4 regions of the Azospirillum argentinense genome follow, and region 2 is predicted to be linked to each of the others. Evidence: riboswitches for the same ligand, from Rfam matches in the RefSeq annotation. Region 2 holds a riboswitch; each other region holds the start of a gene.
What was found. A riboswitch is a leader RNA that binds a small molecule or an ion and turns the genes downstream of it on or off. The one in region 2 is predicted to bind cobalamin.
Positions count from the first base shown of each region.

Region 1: another riboswitch for cobalamin. It lies ahead of ABAZ39_RS15840 (dihydroneopterin aldolase); the one in region 2 lies ahead of cobW (cobalamin biosynthesis protein CobW).
Region 3: another riboswitch for cobalamin. It lies ahead of ABAZ39_RS30230 (energy-coupling factor ABC transporter permease); the one in region 2 lies ahead of cobW (cobalamin biosynthesis protein CobW).
Region 4: another riboswitch for cobalamin. It lies ahead of ABAZ39_RS15885 (ribonucleoside-diphosphate reductase subunit alpha); the one in region 2 lies ahead of cobW (cobalamin biosynthesis protein CobW).

Region 1 is NZ_CP007794.1:349,471-356,813, reverse strand. Features, by position in the region: gene scpA (methylmalonyl-CoA mutase) at 1-683, shown strand, start outside; gene metF (methylenetetrahydrofolate reductase [NAD(P)H]) at 702-1,583, opposite strand; gene ABAZ39_RS15840 (dihydroneopterin aldolase) at 1,583-1,981, opposite strand; cobalamin riboswitch at 2,288-2,512, opposite strand; gene ABAZ39_RS15835 (acyl-CoA thioesterase) at 2,707-3,078, opposite strand; partial or broken gene ABAZ39_RS37830 (Kelch repeat-containing protein) at 3,343-4,462, shown strand; gene ABAZ39_RS15825 (bleomycin resistance protein) at 4,645-5,028, shown strand; gene ABAZ39_RS15820 (DUF3891 family protein) at 5,056-5,847, opposite strand; gene ABAZ39_RS15815 (helix-turn-helix domain-containing protein) at 6,633-6,911, opposite strand; gene ABAZ39_RS15810 (response regulator) at 7,224-7,343, shown strand, end outside.
Region 2 is NZ_CP007794.1:1,157,509-1,164,851, forward strand. Features, by position in the region: gene ABAZ39_RS19410 (acetoacetate--CoA ligase) at 1-150, opposite strand, end outside; gene ABAZ39_RS19415 (branched-chain amino acid ABC transporter permease) at 198-1,184, opposite strand; gene ABAZ39_RS19420 (branched-chain amino acid ABC transporter permease) at 1,188-2,075, opposite strand; gene ABAZ39_RS19425 (ABC transporter substrate-binding protein) at 2,202-3,404, opposite strand; gene ABAZ39_RS19430 (ABC transporter ATP-binding protein) at 3,463-4,185, opposite strand; gene ABAZ39_RS19435 (ABC transporter ATP-binding protein) at 4,178-4,942, opposite strand; cobalamin riboswitch at 5,233-5,448, shown strand; gene cobW (cobalamin biosynthesis protein CobW) at 5,488-6,561, shown strand; gene cobN (cobaltochelatase subunit CobN) at 6,718-7,343, shown strand, end outside.
Region 3 is NZ_CP007797.1:201,551-208,893, forward strand. Features, by position in the region: gene ABAZ39_RS30205 (hypothetical protein) at 1-306, shown strand, start outside; gene ABAZ39_RS30210 (MFS transporter) at 567-1,703, shown strand; gene ABAZ39_RS35220 (helix-turn-helix transcriptional regulator) at 1,700-2,446, shown strand; gene ABAZ39_RS33575 (hypothetical protein) at 2,563-2,937, shown strand; gene ABAZ39_RS30225 (superoxide dismutase) at 3,065-3,832, shown strand; gene ABAZ39_RS30230 (energy-coupling factor ABC transporter permease) at 3,915-4,595, opposite strand; cobalamin riboswitch at 4,771-5,009, opposite strand; gene ABAZ39_RS36375 (glycosyltransferase family protein) at 5,154-7,082, shown strand; gene ABAZ39_RS30240 (glutathionylspermidine synthase family protein) at 7,290-7,343, shown strand, end outside.
Region 4 is NZ_CP007794.1:362,934-370,276, reverse strand. Features, by position in the region: gene ABAZ39_RS15890 (ribonucleotide-diphosphate reductase subunit beta) at 1-1,003, opposite strand, end outside; gene ABAZ39_RS15885 (ribonucleoside-diphosphate reductase subunit alpha) at 1,057-2,976, opposite strand; cobalamin riboswitch at 3,087-3,338, opposite strand; gene ABAZ39_RS33075 (hypothetical protein) at 3,452-3,964, opposite strand; gene ABAZ39_RS15875 (short-chain fatty acyl-CoA regulator family protein) at 3,980-5,413, opposite strand; gene metE (5-methyltetrahydropteroyltriglutamate--homocysteine S-methyltransferase) at 5,614-7,343, opposite strand, start outside.

The sequences.
Region 1 (7,343 bases), 810 kb from region 2:
GCGATCCCATCCGCTGCCGCCAGACGCTGGAGGCCTTGACCAACGCGGCGGCCGCCGGCGACGGCAACCTGCTGGCCCTGTCGGTGGACGCCATCCGCGCCCGCGCCACGGTCGGCGAGATCTCCGACGCGCTGGAAAAGGTGTATGGCCGTCACAAGGCCGAGATCCGCACCATCACCGGCATCTACGCCGGCGAGGTGGGGCGGCAGTCCGACGCCATCGCCAGGGTGCGGGCGCTGGTGGCGGAGTTCGCCGAGCGGGATGGCCGCCGCCCGCGCATTATGGTGGCGAAGATGGGCCAGGACGGCCACGACCGCGGCCAGAAAGTGATCGCCACCGCCTTCGCCGACTTGGGCTTCGACGTGGACGTCGGGCCGCTGTTCCAGACGCCGGAGGAGGCCGCGCGGCAGGCGGTGGAGAACGACTGCCACATCGTCGGCGTCAGCTCGCTGGCGGCGGGGCACCTGACGCTGGTGCCGCAACTGAAGGCGGAGCTGGAGCGCCACGGGGCCGGCGACATTCTGATCGTGGTCGGCGGCGTGGTGCCGCCGCAGGATTACGACGCGCTCCACGCCGCCGGCGCCACGGCGATCTTCCCGCCGGGCACCGTCATCAGCGAGGCGGCGGTAGACCTGCTGCGCATCCTCAACGAGCGCCACGGCTACGCGCCGAAGGCGGCGTAGCCGTGGCGCGTGTGGCGATCACGGTACCGGAACCGCGGCCCTTATCCCCAGCATGTGGCAGGTGGCGAGGGTGATGTCGGAACGGTTCAGGGTGTGGAGGTGGAAATCCCGGACGCCCTGAGCCTGAAGGGCCTGACACTGCTCCGCCGCCACCGTCGCGGCGACGAGCCTGCGGGTCTCTGGGTCGTCGTCCAACCCTTCGAAGGTTTCGACCAGCCTGGCCGGCATCGAGGCGCCGCATTTGGCAGCAAATTCCACGGCACGGGCGACGTTGGTGATCGGCAGGATGCCGGGAATCACCGGCACATGGATGCCCGCCGCGGCGCAGCGGTCGAGAAAACGGAAATAGACGTCGTTGTCGAAGAAGAACTGGGTGATGGCACGAGTCGCCCCAGCGTCCACCTTGCGCTTCAGATTGTCCAGGTCGAACTGCGCGCTTGGCGCTTCCGGGTGGGACTCCGGATAGGCGGCGACCGAGATCTCGAAATCAGCGATGCGCCTCATTCCCGTCACCAGATCGGCGGCGTAGGCGTAGCCGCCGGGAGACGGTTCGCAACGCCCGCCGCCGGGCATGTCCGACGGGTCACCGCGCAGCGCCACCAGATGGCGGATGCCGGCATTCCAGTAACTGTGGGCGATGGCGTCGATCTCGTCCCGCGTCGCGCCGATGCAGGTGACATGCGCTGCCGCCGGAAGGCCGGTCTCGTCCTGGATTCGGCAGACGGTGGCGTGGGTGCGTTCGCGGGTCGAACCGCCGGCCCCGTGGGTCACCGACACGAAGCTTGGAGCCAATGGGGCCAGCCGCCGGATCGACTGCCACAGGCCCTGCTCCATCGTCTCCGTCTTCGGCGGAAAGAACTCGAAGCTGATCGACGGCGGTGCGGACAGAGGGGCGGTCATCACTGCTCTCCCGGCGCGGCTTGAGCGGCGGCGTCCCGCCGGTAGGTGATGGTCACCCCGGCCGAATCGATCTGCGGGAGCACGTTGGGCTTCTCGATGGACACCTCGGCCTCGACGACGCGCTGGTCGGCAAGGCAGAGGTCGCCGATGCGGTCCGCCAGGCATTCCAGGAGCTGGGTGTGTGGCCCGTCGGCCAGCTTCTCCAGCGCCAGGACCAACCCTTCGTAGGACAGGACGGTCGCCACGTCGTCGAGGAAACGCGGTCGGCCGCGTTCGACGACCAGCCGCACATCGATGCGCAAGCGCTGACGGCGGCCACGTTCGTGGGCGTAGACCCCGATCTGGAAAGGGGCGACAAAACCCCGGACGGTGATCACATAGGTGCCGCAGCCGGCCAAGACGGTTTCTCCACAAGCGGAAGGGTGATCGAAGGCCGGCAGGCGGCCTCGGCGGCGGCGTTCGCTCCGGCCCGACGGATGTCCAACGCCGCTCTCGGCTCACGTCGCGGCGTGGTCCCATGAACGGGTAACCGAGCCTGCAGAAGACGATCGGCATGGTTCTCCCCTGTCCGGCCAAGCGCTCGGCCAGCGGATCGGTGTCGTGAGAAGGACGTCCGGGAAAGGAAACCCAAGCAGGCGCACGAGAGGGGACCGGCGACAGACGCTGGACACGGCCCACGCGACCACCGGGACACCCCGCCCGAGGACGAACGAACGGTCACGGCAGGTCTCCTGGCTCGCAGGTCGGCACCATTCCGTCCGGCCTTCCCGGTGCCCAACGAGGCACCAGTGGCGCTGAGGCGACGAAATGACTCTCCGCTTACAGTTGCGGGGGCAGCGCCGGACTGGCCATCGGATCTGGCGGCACCGGCTTCCCTCTTAGCTCCCGGCCCCGAGCGGAACCGGCAGAACCATGACGCCGCGATCCAACCGCAACGCCGCAATCCTGTCAAGAGAAACATAAAGACATCTTTATGTTTCTCTGCGCCGAGCGCCACCGTTGTTGCGACGATGGCGGCATCAAGCGCGTCCGGACATCCCGCGGCTGGCTTCGGTCGGAGGCCTCAAGGCTTCACGGTGTCCACCCTCGTCTTTCCCAGTCGTCGCGCCGGGGGCTTTCCGGATCATCCCTGCTGCGTGCCGTGCTGGATGTCTTGGAAGGCCGGGACTGGAACCGGCCGCCCCTGACCGTCGACGGCGACCAGGACGAACCATCCCTCGGCAGCCAGCCGGCGCTCCCCGGTCGCCAAAGTCTCGGCGACGAGGGAGACATGGACGGTCATCGACCGTTTCCCGACCGTGTCGACCCGTCCGACCAAGTCGGCCAGTTGGCCGACCATGACGGGGGTATGGAATGTGATCCGCTCTGAGGAGGCCATCACGACCGCATGGCGGGCGGCGCGGCTGGCGGTGATGAAGGCGGCCTTTCCCATGAGGCTGAGGGCCGTGCCTCCGAACAGCGTGCCGTAATGGTTGGCCTGCTCGGGGAAAATCATCTCAAGGCAGCGGGTTTCCCGTCCGTTTGGAAAGAGAAACTGGCTTTCTGCGGTGGGAGGGATGGTGTTCATGTGTGCATCCGCCTGCAACCACGCGTTCCAAGGTGTCGGACGCGCACGTTATATGGATGGGCGTTCTGGTCGATGGCTAAAACGGCTGAAATCAGGAACGATGATCCTGCAAATCTGCGAACAGTGCAAAGCGGTGGGCCTCCATGGCGAAACCGGGGTCATCACGACAACACAGGCAGAAAGCGAGGTCACATGGATCGCAGGACATTCCTTGGCGCAAGTGCTGGAGCTTTGGCGCTTGGTGCTGTCCGGGTGCCATTGTCACACGCGCAATCGCCCTTGCCGGAGTTGCGGCCCGCCGCAGACCCCTATGCTCGCCTCCAAGGTGGCATGCCGCACCATCTGACGCCGGATCAGGAAGCGCAACGTGTCTTCGACAGTCCAGTTCCGGCCGGCCCGCCGGGTCGTTGGGTCAGCCGCGCCGCGCTTCCGATCCCACGCAGCGAAATGGCCTGGGCCACCGTCAGTGCGGAACGGATGCATGTCGTGGGCGGCTATGGCGAAGGTGCCGTCAATCGGGCCTACCACCACATCTATACCCCGGTGGCCGACCTCTGGTATGAGGGCGCTGCCTTGCCGCGTGGCGCCAACCATGTCGCGGTCGCCGCAGAAGCTGGCCGCGTCTACGCGCTTGGCGGGTTCATCGAGCAAAACCGGCGGTCCGATACGAACGCCTACGCCTACGATGTGGCCACCAACGCCTGGACCCCCATTGCGCCCCTGCCACGCCCCCGCGGTGCGGCGGCTGTGGTACTCGATGGCGCCATTCATCTGATCGGTGGCGCATCGGAGCCGGCCAGCGAACGGGCGAGCGTCGGTTGGCACGAAGTCTATGACCCAAAGACCGATCGCTGGTCGGCCCGCAAACCGCTCCCGGGGGGGGCGCGATCATGTCGGGTGCGTTGTTCATGCCGGCGCGATCCACGTCGTTGGCGGCCGCTTCAACACGTTCGAGTACAACACCGATCTGCACCACGTTTACCTCCCGGATCGGGACACATGGGAGATGCGGGCGCCGTTGCCGACGGCCCGGTCGGGCCATGGGCTTGTCGTTTACCGTGACCGCCTCTTCGCCATGGGGGGAGAAGGCGGAATTCTCAACGGCGGGGTACCGCGGCAGGCAAAAGTGTTCGGGCAGATGGAAAGCTATGATCCGGGCAGCGACAGCTGGCAACACCATGCGCCGATGCCGACGCCGCGCCATGCGGTTGGAGCCGTGACGATCGGCGACTGGATCCATGTAGCGGGTGGTGGTGCAGTCCTCGGCGGCTCCGTCCAGTCCGCCGTGCACGAAGCCTTCACATTGGGGTGATGTTGCAGCACCGCCCTGTGCGGGCACCCGCCAATCGACGAACGAACGGAAGCGAAGCGCCAAGTTCTCCTTTCGCCACAATGCCGCTTTCGAACCCCTACCGATCAGCCTCCTCAAGCTTGTGGTCCGCCGCGCTGCTTCTGCATCATGGACTGTGGTTGGAGACTGGAGGGAAAAGGGCAATGGCTGTTCAGTTCGCGAGGGTAGCACCGATTTTGCCAGTCCGGGATGTCCGTGCGGCGCTCGCCCACTACCGGCGTCTTGGTTTCGAGGCGACCGCTTACGAGGAAGCGGCCGCCGATCCCATTTACGGGTTTCTTGCCTGGGGCAGCGTGAGCCTCCACCTGGCGCGGGTTCCCGACCTGGACCCAGCACGCTCGGTTGCGGCCTGCTATCTCTACGTCGACGACGTTGACGCGTTGCATGCGGCATGGCAGGCCGCCGAAGTCGATGGCCGCCTGACCGCGATCGCCGCCACGCCCTATGGCCTGCGCGAGTTTGCCCACATCGATCCGGACGGCAACCTGTTGCGGGTCGGCGCACCCATCACGCCGAACACTCCATAAGGCTCCAGCCCGAGCGGGGAATCGGCGTTACGGGTGCCTCAACACCGTTGGGATGGTGACGGTCTCCGCATTATCCAGCGCCTGACGCATCGCTCGCTCGTCGGTGAAACGGCCGCGCAGGAGCCGTCCCTCGCAGACCACCTCGACATGGTCGGCAGCGAAGGGCCAGGGATCGACGACCAGTTCCGCCGGGTCGCCAGACAGTGAGTGGAGGCGGATTTCCGTCCGGGCCTCGCCAATGGTCGGGACATTGGGAATGCACGCTTCGCTGGTGAGACCCCATCCGATCTGCAAAGACATGCGGTCCACCGCAGCGACGAGCAATCGGTTGCGCTCGATCGCCTGCGGGGAGAGGATCGTCGCATAACGGGGGTTGTCCGTCATCGCCTCGACGCAGGCGCTTTGGAAGCGGTGCTGGTCGTCCAGGAAGCGGCGAACCAGCGCAGCATCCTCCGGCGGCGCTTTGGCGAAGTTGAAAAGGCTGCCGTAGATGGTGTCGGCGTGCAGCGAGACGAGAAGGGCCGGATAACGCCCGAACGCGAGCGCGCGGCGCACACCCTCCGTCCAAAGGCTCGTATGGATGGCGGCGCCGAGTTCCTGGAAGCTGTGTGGGCGGGCGGTCTGGGGGTTCAGCGTCGGGGCGGCTTCCCAGGACAGCCAGCCGATGTCATGCAGCTCCGCCCCAAGGCAGACCTCCTCGTAGGGTATGACCGGAGCGAAGATCCCGTTGCCCCAGGCACGGAGCAACTGGCCTGACAGCCAGGCATGGCTCGGCTGCGGGATGGCGATCACATCTTTGCCGACATCACGAAACAGCATGATCAATTCCTCCAGCTCATGGTCGAGCCCGAGGCCGGCGACCTTGCCGTGTAAACGGATGCTGCCGGGGATCGTCTCGGTGGATGCTGGCGTGCCGGTCGACCGAATGGATGAAACGCTCGTCCCGCTTACCCGATGACGCCAAATCGGTCGTGGACCCGTCCGCGGATTCTTTGGCTTGGTTCAAAAAGCCCATGCGGCCGGGACGGCATGAGGCGCACCTCCAACCCCTTGCGAAAAAGCCCCGCTTTGGGTCAGGCCGGGTTCATCGGCTCGGAAGGCTGGACGTCAGCGTTCCCGGGTTCCGCCGGCGCGGCGGGGACGGGCTCCTTGTCCTCCTCCGGAGGGCGGCCAAGGCAGGACCCATCAGGGCGGGCGAACGATGACAAGGTCAAGGCCAGCAGCCAGCGGCTGGAACAACAGGCCAGACACATAGATGTATCCTTCTCGGCCAGTCACCACGAATTTCCCTCTTGCGCCAGAGGGGCCGTCCACACATGACTCCCTCTTGGCTTGGGGCGGGCCGCCAAGGCAACGTCCTCTGCTTGAGCGAGGCAGCGCGCTTCCGGCTTCGACGAGCGGAGTGCTGTCGACCGGTTTGAGAGATGCCGGGGGCTGAGCCGCCGCCCCCACTCCAGAGGGGGCGGGCTGTGCGGTCTAAGGAGCCTTCTGCCCCACCTGGAGCCGTCGTCCTGATCCGCCACGCGGCGGCCATAAGCTCCCGTACGGACGAAACCTTAAGGGGTCAACAGAGACAGGCAATGGAAGGGCCGGGCGACGGGCGGTCAGCCGCGCTTCTGCCCGGAGGTGTCCTGCGGCGCAGCGGGCGTGTCTTCCGGCTGATCGACCAGCATGACGCCGAGGCCGCGGGCCGACGACAGAAAGATGACGCCATGCTCCTCCAACGCCTTACGCACGGCGTCGCGCGTCGTGTCGCGCACGTCAAGGCGGTCCGATTCAAGCCGCTTCAGGGCGGTCAAGGCGACCAGAGCCGTGTCCGCCAGCATTTCCTGCGTCCAGCCGAGGAGCGCCCGCGCCGCCCGTATTTGCCTGGGGGTGATCATCGATGATCACATTCCCGAAGCGCGTGTCCGGCGCCACAAAGACGACTATTATAGTCGCATTATAATGCCGATGGGGATACACTCCCGAGCCGCAATGGTCCACCGCCTTTTCCCGACCACAGAGCGGTGATGGACGGACCACATGCCCGCCCCGCCACCGGCATCGCCCAGCCTCACGTGGCGGCAAACGCCTGGGAAGGAGCCGACAACGGTATGGAAGACACGGTCGGCCTGGATCGAAGAGAAGCGGTGATCGTCGGCGCGCGGCCGGTACGAACCGGCACATCCCGAGGGGCAATGAGGACATCAGCCATGACCAAGGACACGCCCATCCACGTCCTCATCGCAGAGGACGACGTGCTGGTCGCCTGGGCGCTGCGCGCCATCGTGGAGGAAGCTGGCTACCACGTCACGCTCGCCCACGACGGCGTG
Region 2 (7,343 bases):
GTAGAGCGCATCGTAATCGTCCAGCCGCAGCCCGAAGCGGGCGCTCGCGGCCTGCCGGAAAGCCGTCAGGTTGGAGGCGGCCACGCGCGCCTCCGACGGAGTCCACAACGGCTGATCAGAAAGCAATTGACCAGGGGACGGTTGATCCATCTTGCGGTTCCTGATGTTGGCTTTTTATGCCGTTCGGTTCTTGAGGTTCAGCGGCGGCCGAAGCGGGCCTGGAGTTCGCCCACGATGCCACGGCGGAAGACCAGCACGCAGACCACGAAGATGGCGCCGATCACCACCGGAACCGGCATGCTGGTGGCTGCCAGATAGCTTTCCAGCGTGACGACGATGGCCGCCCCCACCACCGGGCCGAGCAGCGTGCCCATGCCGCCGAGAAGGGTCATCAGCACCACCTCGCCCGACATCTGCCACGTCACGTCGGTCAGCGAGGCGAGCTGGAAGACCAGCGCCTTGGTGCCGCCGGCCAGACCGGCGAGGCTCGCCGACAGCACGAAGGCCAGCAGCTTGTAACGCTCCGTCCGGTAGCCCAGCGACACGGCGCGCGGCTCATTCTCGCGGATCGCCTTCAGCACTTGGCCGAAGGGCGAATGCACCGCGCGCCAGACCACCGCGAAGCCGACCAGGAACACCGCCAGCACGAAGTAGTACATGGACAGCGAGTTGTTCAGGTCGATCACCCCGAACAGATGCCCGCGCGGCACCGCCTGGATGCCGTCCTCGCCGCCGGTGAACTTGAGCTGCAGGGCCATGAAGAAGACCATCTGCGACAGCGCCAGCGTGATCATGGCGAAGTAGATACCCTGCCGGCGGATCGCCAGCGCGCCGAAGGCGAGGCCCAGCAGGGCGGAGAAACCCATGCCGAGCAGGATGCTGACCTCCGGCCCCAGCCCCCAGACCTTGGCGGAATGGGCGGTGATGTAGGCCGCCCCGCCGAAGAAGGCGGCGTGGCCGAAGCTCAGCAGGCCGGCGAAACCGATCAGCAGGTTGAAGGCGCAGGCGAACAGCGCGAAGCACAACACCTTCATCACGAAGACGGGATACAGCACGTAGGGCGCGGCCAGCGCGATCAGCAGACCGATGCCGAGGATGATGGCGTTTCGGGTGCTGTCCTGCCCCGGACGGCGCAGCGCGATGGTCGTCGTCTGAGAGTCGGTCGTCTTGATTTGGGCGGCCATGGCTCAGCGCTCCCGTCCGAAGAGGCCCGCGGGCTTGATGAGAAGGACGATCGCCATCACGACGAACACCACGATGTTGGAGGCTTCGGGGTAGAAGACCTTGGTCAGGCCCTCCAACAGACCCAGCCCCAGGCCGGTGACGATGGCGCCGAGGATGGAGCCCATGCCGCCGATCACCACCACCGCGAAGACGACGATGATCAGGTTGGAGCCCATCAGGGGCGACACCTGATAAATGGGTGCCGCGAGCACGCCGGCCAGCCCGGCCAGCGCGACGCCGAAGCCGTAGGTGGCGGTGATCATCACCGGCACGTTGATGCCGAAGGCCTGGACCAGCACCGGGTTCTCGGTGGCCGCCCGCAGATAGGCGCCGAGCCGCGTCCGCTCGATGGCGAACCACGTCCCGAAGCAGACGATCAGCGAGGCGACGACGACCCAGCCGCGGTAGTTGGGCAGGAACATGAAGCCCAGGTTCTGCCCGCCCTTGAGCGCGTCCGGGATCGGATAGGGCTGGCCCGACACGCCGTAGAAATGGCGGAAGGCGCCCTCCATGATCAGGGCGAGGCCGAAGGTCAGCAGCAGGCCGTAGAGATGGTCGAGCTTGTAGAGCCGCGACAGCATGGTTTTTTCCAGCACCACGCCCAGCAGCGCGACGATCAGCGGCGACAGGCCCAACGCCCACCAGTAGCCGAGGCCGAGCTTCGTCAGCAGCAGCCACGCCACGAAGGCGCCGATCATATAGAGCGCGCCGTGGGCGAAGTTGATGACGTTCAGCATGCCGAAGATGACCGCCAGCCCAAGGCTGAGCAGCGCGTAGAAGGACCCGTTGATGAGGCCGAGCAGAAGCTGGCCGAACAGGACCTGGGGCGGCACCCCCAGCAAGTCGAACATGACCGTCCCTCCCTGTGTATCGGACTTTTGATTTTTTGATTGATGTCAGAAGGAGGCCCCCACCCAACCCTCCCCCTGCGAAGCGGGGGGAGGCCGGGAGGGGTGCCCGTCTAAAAACTCAGACCCTTACTTCACCAGCGCGCAGCCGCTCTTGGCCGGGTCGAGGAACGCCTGCTCGGCCGGGATCGTCTTCACGATCTTGTAGTAGTCCCAGGGGGCCTTGGACTCGTCCGGGGTCTTCACCTGGGCCAGATACATGTCGTGGAACATGCGGCCGTTGGCGGCGATCTTGCCGTTCTTGGTGAACATGTCGGCGACCGGGGTCTCGCGCATCTTGGCGGCGACCTTGTCCGGATCGTCGGAGCCGACCGCCTCGACCGCCTTCAGGTAGTGGCGGACGGCGGAGTAGACGCCAGCCTGGACCATGGTCGGCTTGCGGCCGGCCTTGGCCTCGAACTTCTTCGTCCACTCGCGGGTCTGCTCGTCCATGTCCCAGTAGAAACCGGTGGTCAGCAGCAGGCCCTGGGAGGCCTGGAGGCCCAGCGCGTGGACATCGCTGATGAACAGCAGCAGGCCGGCGAGGCTCTGGCCCGACTGGGTGATGCCGAACTCCGACGCCTGCTTGACGGCGTTGGTGGCGTCGCCGCCCGCGTTGGCGAGGCCGATCACGTCGGCCTTGGAGGCCTGGGCCTGGAGCAGGTAGGACGAGAAGTCGGCGTTGCCCAGCGGATGGCGGACGTTGCCCGCGACCTTGCCGTCGAGCTGCTTGACCATCTTCGAGGTCTCATCCTCCAGCGAGTGGCCGAAGGCGTAGTCCGCGGTGATGAAGTACCAGTTCTTCTTGCCCTGCTCGACCAGCGCGCGGGCGGTGCCGGCGGCCATGGCGTAGTTGTCGTAGGTCCACTGGAAGCCGTAGGGGCTGCAGGACTTGCCGCTGAGGTCGGTCGAGCCCGGACCGGACATCAGGAAGATGCGCTTCTTGTCCTTGGTGATGCCCTGGACGGCCAGCGCGGCGGCGGAGTTCGGCACGTCGGCGATGACGTCCACGTTGCCGGCGTCGATCCACTCGCGCGCCGTGTTGGCGGCGATGTCGGCCTTGTTCTGGTGATCGGCGACGACGATCTCGATCGGCGCGCCGGCGATCTTGCCGCCGAACTCCTCGGCCGCGAGACGGGCGGCGATGGCCGAGCCTTCGCCGGCGAGGTCGGCGTAGATGCCGGACCGGTCGTTCATCACGCCGATCTTGATCACGTTGTTGGAGACCTGGGCGTGCGCGGCCCCGGCGGTCAGCGCCAGCAATGCGGTCCCGCAAAGCAACGTCTTGAGCATTTCGAACTCCCTTCGATTGGCTTTGTTTTGCGTGTTTTCGGCAGAGGGGGTGATTTGGTCAGACACCCAGATAGGTGTGGAGCTTGTCCATGTTCTGGGCGAGCTGGTCGTTGGGGATCATGTCGACGACATGGCCTTCCTCCATCACGTAATGGCGGTCGGCGATGGTCGCGGCGAAGCGGAAATTCTGCTCCACCAGCACGATGGTGAAGCCGCGCTGCTTCAGCTTGCGCACCGCCACCCCGATCTGCTCGATGATGACGGGGGCAAGCCCCTCGGTCGGCTCGTCGAGCAGGATCAGGTCGGCGCCGGTGCGCAGGATGCGCGCGATGGCCAGCATCTGCTGCTCGCCGCCCGACAGGCGCGTGCCCTGGGTGGTGCCGCGGCCCTGCAGGTTCGGGAACAGCTCGTAGATCTGCGGCACCGTCATGCCGCCCGACTTGACCACCGGCGGCAGCATCAGGTTCTCGTCCACGCTGAGCGAGGCGAAGATGCCGCGCTCCTCCGGCACGTAGCCGATGCCGAGGCGGGGAATCTTGTGCTGCGCCATGCCGATCAGCTCCTTGCCCTGGAAGCGGATCGAACCGTTGCGTTTGCCGACGATGCCCATGATCGAGCGCATGGTCGTCGTCTTGCCGGCGCCGTTGCGGCCCAGCAGGGTCACCACCTCGCCCTGGCGCACGTCGATGTTGACGCCGTGCAGCACGTGGCTTTCGCCGTAGAAGGCCTGGAGGTCGCGGATCTCCAGCATGGCCGTTTTCACATTCGCGCCGTCAGGCATGGCCCACCTCACCCGTCCCCATGTAGGCTTCCATGACCTGCGGGTTGCGCGATACGACGTCGTATGCGCCCTCCGCCAGGATCTCGCCGCGGCGGAGCACGGTGATGGTGTCCGACAGGTGGGCGACGACCGACAGGTTGTGCTCCACCATCAGGATGGTGCGGTCGGCGGAGACGCGCTTGATCAGCGCGGCGGTGCCTTCGATGTCCTCGTGGCCCATGCCGGCCAGCGGCTCGTCGAGCAGCATCACCTCCGGGTCGAGCGCCAGCGTGGTGGCGATCTCCAGCGCGCGCTTGCGGCCGTAGGGCAACTCGGCGGCGGTGTGGCCGGCCCAGGGGGTCAGGTTCACCGCCTCGATCAGTTCCTCGGCGCGGTCGTGCAGGTCGTGCAGGCTGGCCTCGGGCTTCCAGAAATGGAAGCTGGTGCCGCGCGGGCGCTGCAGCGCGACGCGGACATTCTCCAGCACGCTGAGGTGCGGGAAGACCGCGGAAATTTGGAACGACCGCACCATGCCGAGCAGCGCCACGTCGGCGGGCTTCATGGCGGTGATGTCGCGCCCCTTGTACAGGATCTGGCCACGCGTCGGCGTCAGGAACTTGGTCAGCAGGTTGAAGACCGTGCTCTTGCCGGCGCCGTTCGGGCCGATCAGCGCGTGGATGGTGCCGCGGCGGACCTGGAGATTCACCTCCTTCACCGCGATGAAGCCCTTGAACTCCTTCGAGAGTCCACGCGCTTCCAGAATGATGTCGTCGGCCATGGGTGCCGTTTTTCCCTCCCTGTTCGTCCGCGTCGTCTGCCGGTCCGCGTTTTTGGTTAGGCTGATATAAGCACAGAACATGCCAACTGCGGAAGATTCGAACAAGCCCTTGAAATCGTTTATTTCCCCCTATGAGACCGTGGGCGTCCCATACCGTCCGGAGTGTCAGCTTTCCAGACAGACTGTACCGATCTTCCGACACACCGACGGCGGCATGGGCGAAGCGCTCCGGGTTCGGCGACACGGTTTCCGGGCGCCAAATGGCCGCTTGCAAATCGGGGGTCCGCCTGCAATTCTGCGCCTCCGACGGTGCCCCGGCCGCCGTGAAGGCGCGGGGATAATAGGGAATGCGGTGCGGACCCGGATGGGGTCCAAGGCCGCGGCTGCCCCCGCAACTGTGTGCGGCGAGTCGGCCTCCGGACATGCCACGGGCCGACAGGCCGGGAAGGCGGGAGGCGCGACGACGACCCGCAAGCCAGGAAACCTGCCGCCGGACCGACACTCATCCAATCCGCCGGGTGTGGCGGAGACAAGGAAGCCAGATCATGACCACCGGCCCGCTGACCGCCGGAAAGACCCCGGCCACCGTCATCACCGGCTTTCTCGGCGCCGGGAAGACGACGCTGATCCGCAGCCTGCTGGAGCAGGCCGGCGGGCGCCGTCTGGCGCTGATCATCAACGAGTTCGGCGACGTCGGCATCGACGGCGAAATCCTGCGCGCCTGCGGCGATCCGACCTGCACCGAGGATGACGTGATCGAGCTGGCGAACGGCTGCCTGTGCTGCACCGTCGCCGACGATTTCGTCCCGGCCATCGAGAAGCTGCTGTCCCGCCCGCAGCCGCCGGAACACATCATCATCGAGACCAGCGGCCTCGCCCTGCCGAAGCCACTCGTCCAGGCCTTCCATTGGCCGGCGATCAAGACCCGGGTGACGGTGGACGGGGTGGTCGCGGTGGTCGACGCCGCCGCCGCCGCGGAGGGCCGCTTCGCCCCCGATCCGGCGGCGCTGGCCGCCCAGGCCGCCGAGGCCGGGCAACTCGACCACGAGACCCCGGTGGAGGAGGTGTTCGAGGACCAGCTCCTCTGCGCCGACCTGATCGTGGTGAACAAGACCGATCTGGTGGATGCCGCCGATCTGGCCAAGGTCGAGGACCTGATCCGCGCCGCCATGGCCGAGGGCGGCATGGCTGAGGGCGGGGCTGGGCGCGAGGCCAAGATCCTGCGCGCCAGCAACGGCAGGGTCGATCCGGTGGTGCTTCTCGGCGTCGGCGCCGGGGCCGAGGACGACCTCGCCAACCGCCCCAGCCACCATGACGAGGAGGAGGGCCACGACCACGACGACTTCACCAGCTTCGTCGTGGAACTCGGCCCGCAACCCGACCCGGCGGCGCTGGCGAAGACGCTGGAGCGGGTCGCCGCCGCCCATGGCGTGCTGCGCCTGAAAGGTTTCATCGACGTGCCGGGCAAGCCGATGCGCCTTCTGGTGCAGGGCGTGGGAACGCGCATCCAGACCCATTTCGACCGCTTCTGGAAGCCCGACGAGCCGCGCCGCAGCCGTCTGGTGGTGATCGGCGAGACGGGCCTGGACCGCGACGCCGTGTCCGCGGCGCTGGGGTGATTTTTAGCCTTCACAACCCTCTCCCCTCTGGGGAGAGGGTGGCCCGCAGGGCCGGTGAGGGGGTTGCGCTTACGCCGGGCGTTCCGCCACGCGCAACCCCCTCACCCTAACCCTCTCCCCAGAGGGGAGAGGGGATTTTCGTAAAGCACTTTCGCCATGCACCTACTCGCCGCCCGCCAGGAAGACCTCGACGCCGGCCCCCAGGCCGTGGATCTGGGGCAGAGCCCGGCGGACCTCGTCGTCCTGTCCTTCTCCGACAGCGATCTGACGGCGCTCGCCGCCTGCTGGAAGCGCCATCGCGACACGTTGCCCACCCTGCGGCTGGCGAATCTCGCGCGGCTGGGGCACCCGCTGTCGGTGGACCTTTACGTCGAGTCCGTGATCCGCAAGGCGAAGCTGGTCGTTCTGCGGCTGCTCGGCGGGGCGGGCTATTGGCGCTACGGGCTGGACCATGTCGCCGCCGCCTGCCGGGAGTCCGGGGTGGCGCTGGCCGTGCTGCCCGGCTGCGCCCAGCCGAACCCCGCCCTGGAGGGCTACGGCACCGTTCCGGCGGAGGCGGCGCAACGGCTGTGGCGTGGATTCACCGAAGGCGGGCCGGACAACATGGCCAACCTGCTGGCCTACGCCGCCACGCTGGCCGGGCAGGACCGCCCTTGGCGCGAACCGGCGCCGGTGCCGCGCTTTGGCGTCTATGAGGGCTGGTCCGGCCACGTCACCGGCCCCTGCGCGCCGGTCGTATTCTACCGCTCCCACCTGCTGGCCGGCGACCTGGAGCCGGTGCA
Region 3 (7,343 bases), on a different replicon from region 2:
ATGGACAGCAGCCGGGTGCGCGGCGCCACCGTCGCCACCGCCTTGCCGAGCCATCACGGCGGGAAATGCAGCGATGGCAAGTCAACCGACCCGGTGAAGCACGACGTCCGCTTCAGCAACGGCGAACATGGCCTCGTCGTGCTCCAATGCAACCGTGGCTGCTGGCAGGTCAGCGTGTACCCCGGAGGGCGCCTGGCAAACAACTGCGGCGAGTTCCAGTCGGGTGGCTGGGCGACGGCCTCCGGGGCGCTGAACCAGTACGGCGCCCGTCTGGTGGATGTGGTGAACTTCCTCAACAACTTCTGACGTCACCTTTTACGTCATCCGCCATGATATCGCCGGAAAGCGGCTTCGGCGGACGTCGCGCGCCGCGGCATCTGAAATGGCGAAGTTCGACCGCCGACCATGCCTTTCCCGCATGGTTCGAACGCATACCCCTACCTCCAATGCGTTTTTGTGCATAATCTACAGCTTTGGCGCCATGCCGACGGCTCTGGTTCCCTTGGAGCCGGAGCCTTCGGGCAGGAACACGCCACCGCACCATGACGCAGGGGGCACCGGGGACTGTGACCGCCCATCTGAAGATGACCGTTCTATCGGCCACCGTTGCCGCCGCCGCCGCCGCGGCCGGGGCCTCCTACGCCTACGTCGATCTTTCGCTCCACCGGATGGGCGCCTCGGCCACCGCAATCGGGCTGAACGCCGCCATGCCGGCCTTGGCATGGCTGCTGACGACGCCGTTGATGCCGACACTTTTGCGCCGCTTCGACCCGGGAGCGGTGTTGAGAGCCTTGCTGGTGGTCGCCATGCTCTCCCCGCTCGGCTTCGTGCTGTCGGCCGACCAGGATGTGTGGATGGCGCTGCGCTTCCTGTTCGGCGGCAGCCTGGGCATGGTGTTCCGCCTGACCGAGTACTGGATCAGCGCCGCCTCGCCGGACGACCGGCGGGGGTTCAACGTCGGTCTTTACGCCAGCGCGTTCTGCGCCGGGGCCGCCGTGGGAGCGGCTCTCGTCCCGCTCACGGGAACCGAGGGCTGGCCGACGATCCTGCTGATCCAGGCGCTGGTCGGCGTCGCGCTGGTCATGCTGACCGTTGCGAAGGCCGCGCCGCCGCGGATCACCGGGGCGCCCCGGATTTCGCTGGCCAAGCTGAGCGCTTCCGTCGCCGTGATGACGGCGCTGATCTTCGGGCTGTTCGAATCGGTCCCCTACACGCTGATGCCGGTCTACGCGGTGACGGCCGGCCTGTCGGAGGACTGGGCGGCGGGGACGGTCAGCGCCTTCCTGATCGGCGCGCTGCTGTTCCCGATCCCGGTCGGTGCGCTCGCCGATCGCGTCGGCAAGCCCGGGGTGCTGGCCGCCTGCGGGGTCGCCGGGCTGGCGGTCCCCCTGATCCTGCCGGCCACGCTGGACGTGCCGCAAGCGCTGATGGCCGCCATGCTCGTCTGGGGTGGCGCGGCCGGCAGCCTGTACACCGTGGCGCTGGCCATGCTGGCCGACCGCTTCCGGGGCGTCGACCTCGCCACCGCCAACGTCGCCTTCGGCACGTTGTACGCCTTCGGTGCGCTGGTCGGGCCGCTTCTGCACGGCATGGCCATGGACTGGCACCCTCCGCAAGGGCTGATGGAAAGCAGCTTTCTGCTGTTCCTCGTTTACCTGAGCACGATGCTCTGGAGTTTCCGCCGCATGGGAAGCCGGCCATGACCCCCGCTCACGACATGCCCGGCCGTGTGCTGGGGGAGGCTGCCGAGGACTTCCAGCAGGCGGCCGACGTGGACGATCTGTGGGCGCGGCTGCACCGCCATCTGGCGGGCTTCGGCGTCACCGCCCTGGTGTACGGCGCCGAAGCGTTCGCCGACACCGGGCGCACGCACGACATCATGCTGACCAGCTTCGGCGGCGCCTACATGGACGCCAAGATGTCCGGCGGGCTGTACTGGTGCGACGAGTTCGTGCGGGCGGCCAGGGTGGAAACCGCCCCCCTGCTGTGGAGCGACACCTCCCGCTTGGACGGGATCAGCCCGGCGGGCAAACGCTCGCTCGACATCGATTGGGCCTTCGGTATGACCACGGGCGTCACGCTTCCCATGCGCTTCAACAACGGGTTGGGAGTCAGCGCGCTTGGCCTGTGCGCGGCGCACCTGTCCTGGGCCGGGTTCGACCGAATCTGGTGGGAGAACAGCCGGGCGATTTCCGGCATCGTCCACGCCTTCGACGTCCGCCTGCGCGAAGGGTGTGTGCGCGACGCCCTCCCGCTGGCCCCCCGCGAGCGCGAGTGCTTGCTGTGGTTGGCCGTCGGCCTGCGCCCGCAGCAGATCGCCCACCGGCTCGGCACGCATGTGAAGACGGTGGAGAAGCAGATCGAATCCGCCCGACGCAAACTCAACGCGGCCACCACCATCCAGGCGGTTTCCACCGCGCTGGCCTACGGCCTGATCACGCTGTGACGCGCGCCGCCGGTTCGGCAACCGGCAGGGCTAATCCATAGGGGCCTTTGCCGCGGCGGCGTTATCGGTTGGATGATGGCTTACCCAATCGAACGAATCCCCGGAGCCCGTCCGCCATGCCGACACCGCCGCACGGAACGCCCGACCGCGGGCTGAAGCCGTTCATCCTCGCCATTCATCGCGAAGCGCTGGACACCGCCGCGACCAAGGGGCTGACCGGCACGCTGGCGCAGGTCGCCGCGCTCCAGGACACCGCCAGCCTCGCCTCGGCCAGGGCCGGGCGCCCCGTCACGGAGGAGGAGGTGATGCGCCTGCTTCTGCGGGAGCGCCGCGCCCGCAACATCCATGAGGCGGCGGGGACGGCTCCGGTGACTCCGATCCGGAAGCCGGCGGCCGCACCCTCCCGATTCCATCTGGGGCGCTGGCGGAGCGTGGCGATGGGAATGGCCCGCTCGGCGTCCGCCGGGCCGGCTGGAAAGGCCCGCTTGTAGGAAACGGGCGGCGCTCCGTACGCCGGTACCGAGTGAGTACGCCCATTGCCCTGTTGAGTGAGGCGCGGGGCGCACTGAGGCTGTCGCTTCCCCGCTGTTCGGCACGAAACACACAATGGGAGGTCTCATGTCCGTTCGCCTGGATCGCCGCCAATTGCTGCTCTCCGCCGGAGCCGCCGCGCTGGTGCTGGCCGTGGCGCCGCGCTTCGTCCTGGCCCAAACAACAGGGGGCCAAACTCCGGCTGGCCAAACTCCGGGCGGCAAGGGATTCACGCTGCCGCCGCTGCCCTACGCGCCCGCCGCGCTGGAGCCGCACATCGACGCGACGACCATGAGCGTGCATCACGACAAGCACCATCAGGCTTACGTCGACAACCTCAACAAGGCGCTCGCCAACCACGGCAACCTTCAGGCGATGCCGCTGGCCGACCTGCTGAAGCGTGTGCCGGAACTGCCGGAAAGCATCCGCACCGCGGTGCGCAACAACGGCGGCGGTCACGCGAACCACAGCATGTTCTGGAGCATCATGGGACCGAACGCCGGCGGCGCCCCGGACGGTGAGGTGGGGGCTGCCATCACGCGCGACTTCGGCGGCTTCGACGATTTCAAGGCGCGGTTCAACACGGCGGGCGCCGGGCAGTTCGGCAGCGGTTGGGTCTTCGTCACCGCCGACCCGTCGTCGGGCAAGCTTGCCATCGCCGCCCGCCCGAACCAGGATTCGCCGGCCATGGAGGGCGTGCCCGTGCTGATGGGCAACGATGTATGGGAGCACGCCTATTACCTGAAGTACCAGAACCGCCGCGCCGACTATCTGGCGGCTTGGTGGAACGTCGTCGACTGGGGCGCGGTGAACCGCCGCTACGCGGCGATCCGCAAGGGCGAGCTGGTGATCTGACCGGTCCGCTGACCTGAAACGGAAAAGGGCGGCGGGTCATCCCCGCCGCCCTTCCTGCGAACCATCCGGTCCGAGGCGCCGGTCAGGCGCCCTGGTGCAGGCGGATGTTGAACAGCGGGCCCTGGCTCTGGCGGCGCAGCGCCTTGGCGACGGCCAGCACGGCGAGGTCGGCCAGCGGCTCGACGATGATGACGGTCATGTAGGCGGCGCCGAAGGAGGCGACTTCCGTCATGGTCTCGGCGGTGAAGCCGTGGCCGTAGAAGGCCCAGAAGGCCACCCAGGCGACGATGCCGCCCTGGTAGGCGGTGGAAAGGGCCAGCGCCTGCGAGTACTTCAGGTCGACATAGGGGGTGGCGTCGGGAACGATCCGCTTCGCCAGCAGGCTGATGCCCCACAGCGGGACCAGCAGCGTGGTGACGTTCATGCCGTACTGCGGCAGGTCGAACGGCGCGAAGAACAGGCCCTGGATCAGCAGGCCGGCGGCGAGGCCGATGGAGGCCGCACCGGCGCCGAACAGCAGGAGCAGCGTCGAACCGAGGATCAGGTGAACCTCCGACACGCCCACGGGGTGGTGCGGGAACACCTCGAAGAAGCTGAAGACCAGCGCGGTGGCGATCAGGCTGCGCAGCACCAGCGGCGCGACCCCGCCGTTGTTGCGGACGTCGTCGCGCGCCAGCTTGCCGGCCATCGCGAAGCCGCCGGCGGCCGTCGCGTAGCTGAGAGCGATCTTGGCGCCGTCCACGACGCCGGGTTCGATGTGCATGCTCTATGCCCTTTCCGAGTCTGCCATGCGTTGGGAGGGGCGTCGTTGCTGGCAGGCACCGGCATCGCAACCCCCTTGGTCCCCTTGGATGGGCGCACCGGAGGGACGGCTTGCGGAAGACGGGCGGCCGTCGGACCGGACATCGGCAAGCGACCACCGGGGCACCCCGCCCGAGGACGTACGTTCGGTTACGGCAGGTCTCCTGGCTTGCGGGTCAAGGCGGCATCGTCCGGCCTTCCCGGCGCCCGTTCCCGCAGGCGGCGCCAGTGACACGGAAAGGACGAGGCCGCTCACCGCTCACAGTTGCGGGGGCAGCGCCGGATTGACCGTTTCTCCCCCTGCGGGGCGGCGCACCGGCTTCCCTCTTAGCCCCGCGACCGGAGGGCGCGGGGAACCATAACCGGCGCCAGGGTAGGGGCGGGGTCCCCCGCCGTCAAGAGGGGGATGGCGACCCATCGGGGGAGTCGCACGGCTTCCTTGACACCGCTCCCACGGAACCGACAAGGTCCGGCGGACTGCGCGAGGCCGGATCAACGGGCGAAGGACGGGGTTGCGGGCATGCTACCGGTTCATTTCCTGACCATCGTGCTGAACGGCGATCCCTTCATTCGTTACCACTTGGAGGTGTTCCGCCAACTGCCCTTCCCCTGGCATTGGCACGTCGTGGAAGGGGTGGCGGAGCAGGTCCGCGACTCCTCCTGGTGCGCGCAGCGGGGTGGGCGCGTTCCGCAGGATCTTCACCGCGACGGCCGCAGCAGCGACGGGACGTCGCAGTATCTCGACCGCATCGCCGCGGAGGAGCCCGGGCGCGTGTCGGTCTACCGCAAGCCGCCCGGCATGTTCTGGCAAGGCAAGGTGGAAATGGTGACCGCGCCGCTGGCCGCCATGACGGAGGACTGCCTGCTCTGGCAGATCGATGCGGACGAGCTGTGGACGGCGGAGCAGATCACCCGGGCGCGCCGGATGTTCCTCGATTCGCCGTCGCGCACGGCGGCTCTCTACCTCTGCCACTTCTTCGTCGGCCCGTCCCTGGTCCTCGACCGGCTGGACCAGTACGGCAATTACCGCGCCTACGAATGGTTACGCACCTGGCGGTACCGGCCGGGGGATTTCTGGCACTCGCACGTTCCGCCCCGGCTGATGCGCCCGCAGCCCGACGGGTCGGACCTCGAACTCGGCGCGGCCAACCCCTTCCTGCACGAGGAGACGGCGGCGGGCGGGCTGGTTTTCCAGCATTTCGCCTACGCGACGCGGGAGCAGGTCGCGTTCAAGGAAATCTATTACGGCTACGACGGCGCGGTCGGTCGGTGGGACGCCCTGCAGGCGGCGGGCCGAGCGGTCGGCAACGGCACCCTCCCGCTGCGCGATTTCTTCCCCTGGGTGACCGACGCGGCGACCGTCTCGCGGGCTGAGCATGCCATGGTGGAGCCGCTGGCGCGCCCGGATGCCGAGGGAACCTGGGGCTTCGTGCCGCCGGCGCGGGGCGCCTCGACCGCCCCGGCGGTGGCGCTGCTGCGGAACTCCGGACCCGCCGTTCGCCGCCGCACGCTCGTCCCCGGTGAACCGCCGCCCTTCCCGACCGACCTGATCCGCAGCGTCGGCGTGTTCCTGCCGGACGGGGTGGGGGGCGTGCTGGGGGCGTCCGGCGTCCTGCGGGAGCTGCGGCGGGCCTTGCCGCTGGCCCGGATCACCGTTTTCGCGACGCCGGACGCGGAGGCGGCGTTTGCCCTCTGCCCCTACGTCAACCAGCGCGTCACCCTCCCACCGCTGAAGGGGCGAGCGCCCGACGACGCGCTGGTGACCGCCGTGCGCCAGGAGATCGGCCAGCAGTTCAGCGGCGCCTTCGACCTCACGATCAATCCCCACCGGGGCGAGGATGCCAGCTTCGCCAACCGCCTGATGCAGGATACAGGGGCGCCGCTCCGCCTTGGTTGCAGGGTCGGTCGGCCGGTGCGCGGCTATTACGCCGACGCCTTCCTGACCCACGTCGCGGCGACTCCCGCCGGGCTGCTGGGGGCGCTGACCACCGGGGAGCCGGACCCCGCCACGGAGGTCTGGACCTCCCCCGCCGGCGAGCGCGCCGCCGCCGCGCTTCTGGCCGAGGGCGTTCCGGCGCGCTGGCGTTGCGCGGTCGGCCTCTCCGCGTCCGTCGGCACCGGCAGCCTGTCGGAGCTGTGCCGCCGGCTTGCCGTGCGGGGCGACACCGCCCTGATCCTGGTCGGCGATGAGGCCGCCCGGGGGGCCGCGGCGCGCATCGCCGGGGAAACCGGAAGCGCCTGCCTGAACGCGGTGGGGCGGCTGGGTTTCGACGGGCTGTGCGCCCTGCTGCGGCGCTGCGACCTGTTCGTCGGAACCGGCGCGCCGGCGGAGGACATCGCCGTGGCGGCCCGGCTTCCCATGGTCGGAACCGGGCCGGAGCACGGCGATCCGACCGCCGAGGCGATGGAGAGCGCCATCGCGGCCTGGCTTGCCGACCGCGCTTGGTGACGGGCGTCCCCACCCGCCCTGTGGGATCCGCGAGGGGAAGCGTGGAAAAACGGAGGGGCAGGCGCGCAAGGCGCTTGTGTTGGCGCGTTTGCGCCGCAATGATCCGCCCCCACCGAATCCCGGACGGCCGCAAGCGGCGCGCCGCAGCGGGGCAAAACCATGGATTGAATCCGGCGGCCCGGTAAGCACACGATGCGCAGAGCAGTCATGAAACCCCGTGCGGATTGGCGTCCGGGGCTCCGCAAATACCCCTACGGCGTC
Region 4 (7,343 bases), 790 kb from region 2:
TGGAATATTCGGTGGCGCGCTGCTCGAAGAAGTTGGCGTGCTCGACCCCGTTCAGGATCTCCACCAGCCAGGGCAGCGGGTGCGGCTTCGCCGGCTCGTAGCCGCCGTCCACCGGCTTGAAATAGCCGTAGAGCGTCGGCAGCCGAAGCTGCGTCAGCCGCCAGTCGGCGATGTAGTGGACATAGGCGCGGATGTCCTCGGGCGTCATGCCCTCCACCGCGCCCAGCCCGAAGGCCAGGTCGATGAAGCGCTCCTCCAGCCCGACCATGGTGCGGCAGACGTCCAGGATGTCGTCGCGCACCGCGGGCGTCATCGCGCCGGTCTCGCGGTTCCATTCGTGGAACAGCCGGATGATGCCCTCGCAGTGCAGGCTCTCGTCGCGCACCGACCAGGTGACGATCTGGCCCATCCCCTTCATCTTGTTGTGGCGCGGGAAGTTCAGCAGCATGGCGAAGCTGGCGAACAGGGCCATCCCTTCGGTGAAGGCGCCGAACATCGCCAGGGTGCGCGACACGTCGGCCACCGTGCCGACGCCGAAGCTGTGCATGTAGTCGGCCTTGTCGCGCATCTCCGCATAGTCGCGGAAGGCGGCGAACTCGGTCTCCGGCATCCCAATGGTGGTCAGCAGCAGGGCGTAGGCGTCGATGTGCACCGTCTCCATGTTGGTGAAGGCGGCCATCATCATCTGCACTTCCAGCGGCTGGAAGATCGGCATGTAGCGCTTCAGGTAATTGTCGCTGACCTCCACGTCGCTCTGGGTGAAGAAGCGGAAGATCTGGGTCAGCAGGTTGCGTTCGCCGTCAGTGACGCGGTCAGAGGTCCAGTCCTTGATGTCCTCGCCCAGCGGCACCTCCTCGCCCATCCAGTGGACCTGCTGCTGCTTCTTCCAGTAGGCGTAGGCCCAGGGGTAGCGGGAGACGTTGTAGGCGGCCGAGCCCTGCAACAGGCCGACGCGGCCGGTGCCGATCAGGCTGACCGGGTTGATGTGGAGAAGCGAGCTCATGCGAAGGGGTCCGTGATGGCAAGGGAACGGGCGGCGGACGGGAGGGCCGACGATCACTGGCAGGCGAGGCATTCCTCGTAATCGGTGCGCGACGTTGCCTGGATCTCCGTCGTGCCCGTCGCCCGGTCCTTGCCAGCGAAGGCAGCGCGCTGCACCGACTTGGAGCGGCAATAATAGAGGCTCTTCAGGCCCTTCTCCCAGGCGGTCCAGTGCAGCATGTGCAGGTCCCATTTCTCGATGTCGCCCGGCAGGTAGAGGTTGATCGACTGGCTCTGGCAGATGAAGGGCGTGCGGTCGGCGGCGAACTCGATGATCCAGCGCTGGTCGATCTCGAAGGCGGTGCGGAAGACCGCCTTTTCGTCGGCGGTCAGAATGTCGAGATGCTGGACCGAGCCCTCGTGCTCGATGATCGACTGCCAGACCTCCGGCCGGTCGGCGCCCTTGGCGGCCAGCAGCTTCTCCAGATGCGGGTTGCGCACGCTGATCGAGCCGGACAGCGTCTTGTGGGTGTAGACGTTGGCCGGGATCGGCTCGATGCAGGCGCTGGTGCCGCCGCAGATGATGCTGATGGAGGCGGTCGGCGCGATCGCCAGCTTGTGGCTGAAGCGCGCTTTGACCCCGCGTTCGGCGGCGTCCGGGCAGGCGCCGCGCTCCTCGGCCAGCAGGACCGAGGCGGCGTCGGCGTCGCGGCGGATCTTGCGGAAGAAGCGCAGGTTCCACACCTTGGCCATGGCGCTTTCGAAGGGAATGCCCCGCGCCTGAAGGAAGGAGTGGAAGCCCATCACCCCCAACCCGACCGAGCGTTCGCGCATCGCCGAATAGACGGCGTTCTCCATCCCCTCCGGCGCTTCCTCGATGAAGCGGGTCAGCACGTTGTCGAGGAAGCGCAGCACGTCCTCGACCAGTCCCTCCTCGCCGTTCCACTCGTCCCAGGTCTCCAGGTTCATCGAGGCGAGGCAGCACACCGCCGTGCGCTCCTTACCCAGATGGTCCTTGCCGGTCGGCAGGGTGATTTCGCTGCACAGGTTGGAGGTGGAGACGCGCAGGCCGAGGTCGCGCTGGTGCTTGGGCAGGGCGCGGTTCACCGTGTCGCCGAACAGCAGGTACGGCTCGCCGGTCTGCATGCGGGCTTCCAGGATCTTCTGCCAGACCTGACGGGCGTTGATGTGCTTCAGGACGGCGCCGGTCTTAGGGCTGATCAGCGAGAAGGGCCTGTCGTCGCGCACCGCCTGCATGAAGGCGTCGGTGACGATGACAGCGTGGTGCAGGTTCAGGCTCTTGCGGTTGAAGTCGCCCGACGACTTGCGGATCTCCAGGAACTCCTCGATCTCCGGGTGGTGGATGTCCAGGTAGACGGCGGCCGAGCCGCGCCGCAGCGAGCCCTGGCTGATCGCCAGCGTCAGGCTGTCCATCACACGGATGAAGGGAATGATGCCCGACGTACTGCCGCAGCCCTTCACCGGCTCACCGATGGAGCGCACCCCGCCCCAATAGGTGCCGATGCCACCACCGTTGGAGGCCAGCCGGACGTTCTCGTTCCAGATGTCGACGATCCCGTCGAGCGAATCAGGCACCGCGTTGAGGAAGCAGGAGATCGGCAGGCCGCGCGTGGTGCCGCCGTTGCTGAGAACCGGCGTGGCCGGCATGAACCACAGGCGGGAAATCGCGTCGTACAGGCGCTGGGCGTGCGCCGCGTCGTCGGCATAGGCCGCGGCGACTCGGGCGAACAGGTCCTGATAGCTTTCCCCCGGCAACAGGTAACGGTCGTCCAGCGTCGCCTTGCCAAAGGCGGTCAGCAGGGCGTCCCGGCTGCGGTCGATGCGGATGACGGAGGGATCGGGCGGCGTCCAGCGCTCCGCCGGGGCACGACCGCCGGACCGCTCGGGCGTCCGGCGAGGCAGCGTCAGCAGGTTTCCGTGACGGTCGAAGCCGTTGGCGAAGTCCTGGGCAAGGTCTTGAGCGAGCGCCGGCATCCGTGATCCCTTGTTCTTGTGCGGCGGGAAGGCACGGGAGCACGACTTGCGCAAACGCGGACGGGAACGCCGCGCGGGGGCAAGCGCACCACCGGGACACCCCGCCCGTGGACGTTCATTCGGTTACGGCAGGTCTCCTGGCTCACGGGTCACGGCGGTTTCGTCTGGCCTTCCCGGCGCCGGCCCATTCCGCAACGGATGGGGGGCACCAGTGACGCTGAAACGACGAAACCGCTCTCCGCTCACAGTTGCGGGGGCAGCGCCGGCATTGCCGCCATTCCCCGTCCGGGGTGACGACGCACCGGCTTCCCTCTTAGCCCTAGATATTGGATATCCAGAGAACCGTAACGCAAGATGAAGTAGCGGGAAGCCCGCAGCCTGTCAAGCCATACGGATGGCGGGGGCTGCCTCCTCAGGGCCGGCGCGGAGGTTGGGCAAGCCACCGCCATGGGTCACCGCCCGCTCCGGCGCAGCCTCAGCCGAGGCAGCCGACCCGGTCGGTTCGCCGCCAATCGTCGATGATGGAGGCGTCACCCGCCAGCTTGGCGACCGTGTCCACCGCGTAAGTGCTGAGGGTAATCCGCTGCCCCCTCATGATGGTTGCCGACCCCGATTGCGGCAGCCGCCCGTCCTTTGTCCAACGCAACCGTTCCCGGGCGGTGATGCCCAACGCCTCCTCGATCTGACGGGGAGAGAAAGGGCGTTTCGCGATCCGCTCGATCGCACCGTCAAGGCCGGCCAGGGCTGCCGGAACGGTCGCCACGGCCTCGGGCTTTGGCGCAAGCGTCAGGACGTGGGCGTGCGCCGGTCCTTCGAGCGGTCCAAGCCGCTTCAGCGCCGAACGGATGCGCCGGCGCAACTCCCGTTCACGCGCCCTCAGGCCGAAGCATTCCTCCAGGCAACGCTGATGAGACACCGCCACCGTCCGCCCGCAAAGATGGATGTCCAGAAAACGACTTTTCCAAACGCCGGCGCCATCGGCAACCATGCTGCGGGTCCTCGATCAAACCGGAGGCTGGGCCACCGGATAAGGTTCGAACCGGCTGAGGCTTTCGTCAACCGTCACGGTGCGTCCGATCGGCGGAAAGGCGCGTTGCGGGCAGGATGGACGCTCACAGACCTTGCAACCGGCCCCGATCGGCGTGGCGGCGTCGGGATCGCCCAGCGCCAGCCCACGGGAATAGATCAGCCGGCCGGCGTGCTGGATGTCGCAACCGAGTCCGATCGCGAAGCTCTTCGACGGCGCGCCGTAACCGCTGCGGCCATGGACCACCGTGCGGGCGATCCACAGATAGGCCCGCCCGTCCGGCATCCGCGCCAACTGGGTCAGCAGACGACCGGGCGTCGAGAAGGCCTCGTAGACGTTCCACAGCGGGCAGGTTCCGCCGACACGGGAAAAGTGGAAGCTGGTGGCGGACTGGCGCTTCGACATGTTGCCGGCGCGATCGACCCGGACGAAGAAGAAGGGAACGCCCGGCATCCCCGGCCGCTGGAGGGTGCTCAGCCGGTGGCAGACGGTCTCGAAGCCGGTGCCGAAGCGCTGTCCCAGCAACTCAATGTCGTAGGCCACGGCCTCCGCCGTCTCCTGAAAGGCGCGGTAGGGCATGACCACGGCGCCGGCGTAATAGTTGGCAAGCCCGATGCGGGCGACCGAGCGGGCCTGCGGGCCGGAGAAGCGTCCCTCCTCGACCAGCCGGAGCAGGAGGGCCGGTTCCTGGTGGAAGGCGAGCTGGGTCGCCATCTGGAAGGCGCGGCGGCCAGGCTCCAGCGACCGGGCGATCCGCAACGTCCGGGCATCGCCGTCATACTGGCGCAGCGCGCCCTCCGGCATGGCCGTGTCGTCGGTCACCAGCGTGCGGATGCCGTGGCGGTCCGCCAGCAGCCGTTCCAGCCCGCGGTCCACCGCCCCGATCTCCAAACCGGCCTCGCCGAACAGCCGTTCCGCCGCGTCGTCCAGCGCGGCGATGTGGTTGTGATGGCGGTAGAAGAAGTCGCGCACCTCTTCGTAGGGCATCGGCGGCGGCCGCCCGCTGTCCGGCCCGGCTGGGACGATCCCCGAGGCGAGCGCATCCAGCCGTTCCGCGAGCCCGCGCCCGCGCCGGTGCAGCGCCACCAGCGCCCGGCCGACCGCCGGCATGTTGGTGGCGAGCGCCTTGATCTCGGCCATGGCGATGGTCTCGCCGGTTCCGGCCTCCGACAGGGCCTCTCGCAGATCGGCGACCAGCCGGGCTTCCTCGTCCTCCGAGAAGATCTGGACGTCGATGCCGAAGGCGGCGTTGATCCGCAGCAGCAGCGGCACCGTCAGAGGCCGCTGGTTGCGTTCGAGCTGGTTCAGATAGCTCGGCGAAATCTCCAGGATGCGGGCCAGGGCTGTCTGGGTCAGCCCCCGCTCCTCGCGCAGCCGCTGCAGCCGCACCCCCATGAACGCCTTGGCCATACCAGGAATCCCATTTGCAAAATTCGCCGACTCACTGAAAACACCTTGCAAATCTTGGCAATGTCAGCGGTCATCCAAACAAGCGGTCTGCGTATATTGCAAAGGACGCGGCTACCAGGCAAGTTCCGCCATCAGCAGCTTCAGGGTGCAAAGACACAGGGGCAAGCGGCGTCCGGCCGCTTGCCCCCGTGCGGACCACGTCAGGCGATGGTGGCGCGCAGGGTCTTGGCCGCACTGACCATGTTGGTCAGGGCCGGCAGCACCTCGGCCCACTGGCGGGTCTTGAGACCGCAGTCCGGATTGACCCACAGCCGCTCGGCGGGAATGCGCTCGGCCGCCTTCTTCATCAGATCGACGATGTGCCCTTCGGTCGGGATGTTCGGCGAGTGGATGTCGTAGACGCCGGGACCGATCTCGTTCGGGTACTTGAAGTCGTCGAAGGCGTCGAGCAGTTCCATGTCCGACCGTGAGGTCTCGATGGTGATGACGTCAGCGTCCATCGCCGCGATCGACGCGATGATGTCGTTGAACTCCGAATAGCACATGTGGGTGTGGATCTGCGTCTCGTCCGCCACCCCGTTGGCGGTGATGCGGAACGACTCCACCGCCCAGTCCAGATACGCCTGCCACTGGGACCTGCGCAGCGGCAGACCTTCACGAAGGGCGGCCTCGTCGATCTGGATCACGCCGACGCCGGCCTTCTCCAGGTCCAGCACCTCCTCCCGGATGGCGAGCGCCAGCTGGCGGCAGGATTCCGAACGCGGCTGGTCGTCGCGCACGAAGGACCAGTTGAGGATGGTCACCGGGCCGGTGAGCATGCCCTTCATCGGCTTGTCCGTCAGCGAGGCGGCGTAGGTGATCCAGTCCACGGTCATCGCCTTGGGGCGGCTGATGTCGCCGAACAGGATCGGCGGCTTCACGCAGCGCGAGCCATAGGACTGCACCCAGCCCGACTGGCTGAAGACGTAGCCATCGAGCTGCTCGCCGAAATACTCGACCATGTCGTTGCGCTCGGCCTCACCGTGAACCAGCACGTCGAGGCCCAGCGCCTCCTGCTCGCGCACGCTCCGCGCGATCTCGCCGCGCATCGCCTCGGTGTAGGCCACCGCGTCGATCGTCCCGGCCTTGAACTGGCTGCGCGCCTGACGGATCTCCTTGGTCTGCGGGAAGGAGCCGATGGTGGTGGTCGGGAACGTCGGCAGATTCAGGCGGGCGGCCTGCTTGGCGGCGCGCTCGGCGAAGGCGCTCTTGCGCCGTCCGAGCTGGGCGTCGATGGCGGCAACCGCCGCCTTCACCGCCGGGTTGTTGACCCGCGGCGAATGGCGGCGCGCTTCGATGGCGGTGCGGTTGGCCTCCAACTCGGCCGCGACGGCGGCACGGCCCCTATCCCATCCCGGGGTCAGCGCGGTCGCCAGAACCCGGATCTCCTCCAGCTTCTGCACCGCAAAGGCCAGCCATGAGCGGACCTCCTCATCCAGCTTGCGCTCGCCGGCGAGGTCGACCGGCACGTGCAGCAGCGAGCAGGACGGTGCGATCCACAGCCGCTCACCGAGCCTCTCGGCCACCGGCTCCAGCCAGTCGAGCGTTGCGTGTAGGTCGGTCTTCCAGATGTTCCGGCCGTTGACGACGCCCAGCGACACGACGCGGTCGGTCGGGAGGGCCTGGATCAGGGCATCGACCTCGTCGCGGGCGTTGATGGCGTCGAGATGGAGGCCCTGCACCGGTAGGGAGCAGACCAGTGGCAAATTCTCCTGGAGCTGGCCGAAATAGGTCGCCAGCAGCAGCTTGACCGCGCCGGTACCGAGATCCCGATAGGCCTGGGTGAAGGCGTCCCGCCACGCCGCTTCCAGCTCGGTCACCAGGATGGGTTCGTCGATCTGCACCCACTCGACGCCCTGATCGGCCAGGGCCTGCAGCAGTTCGGCGTAGA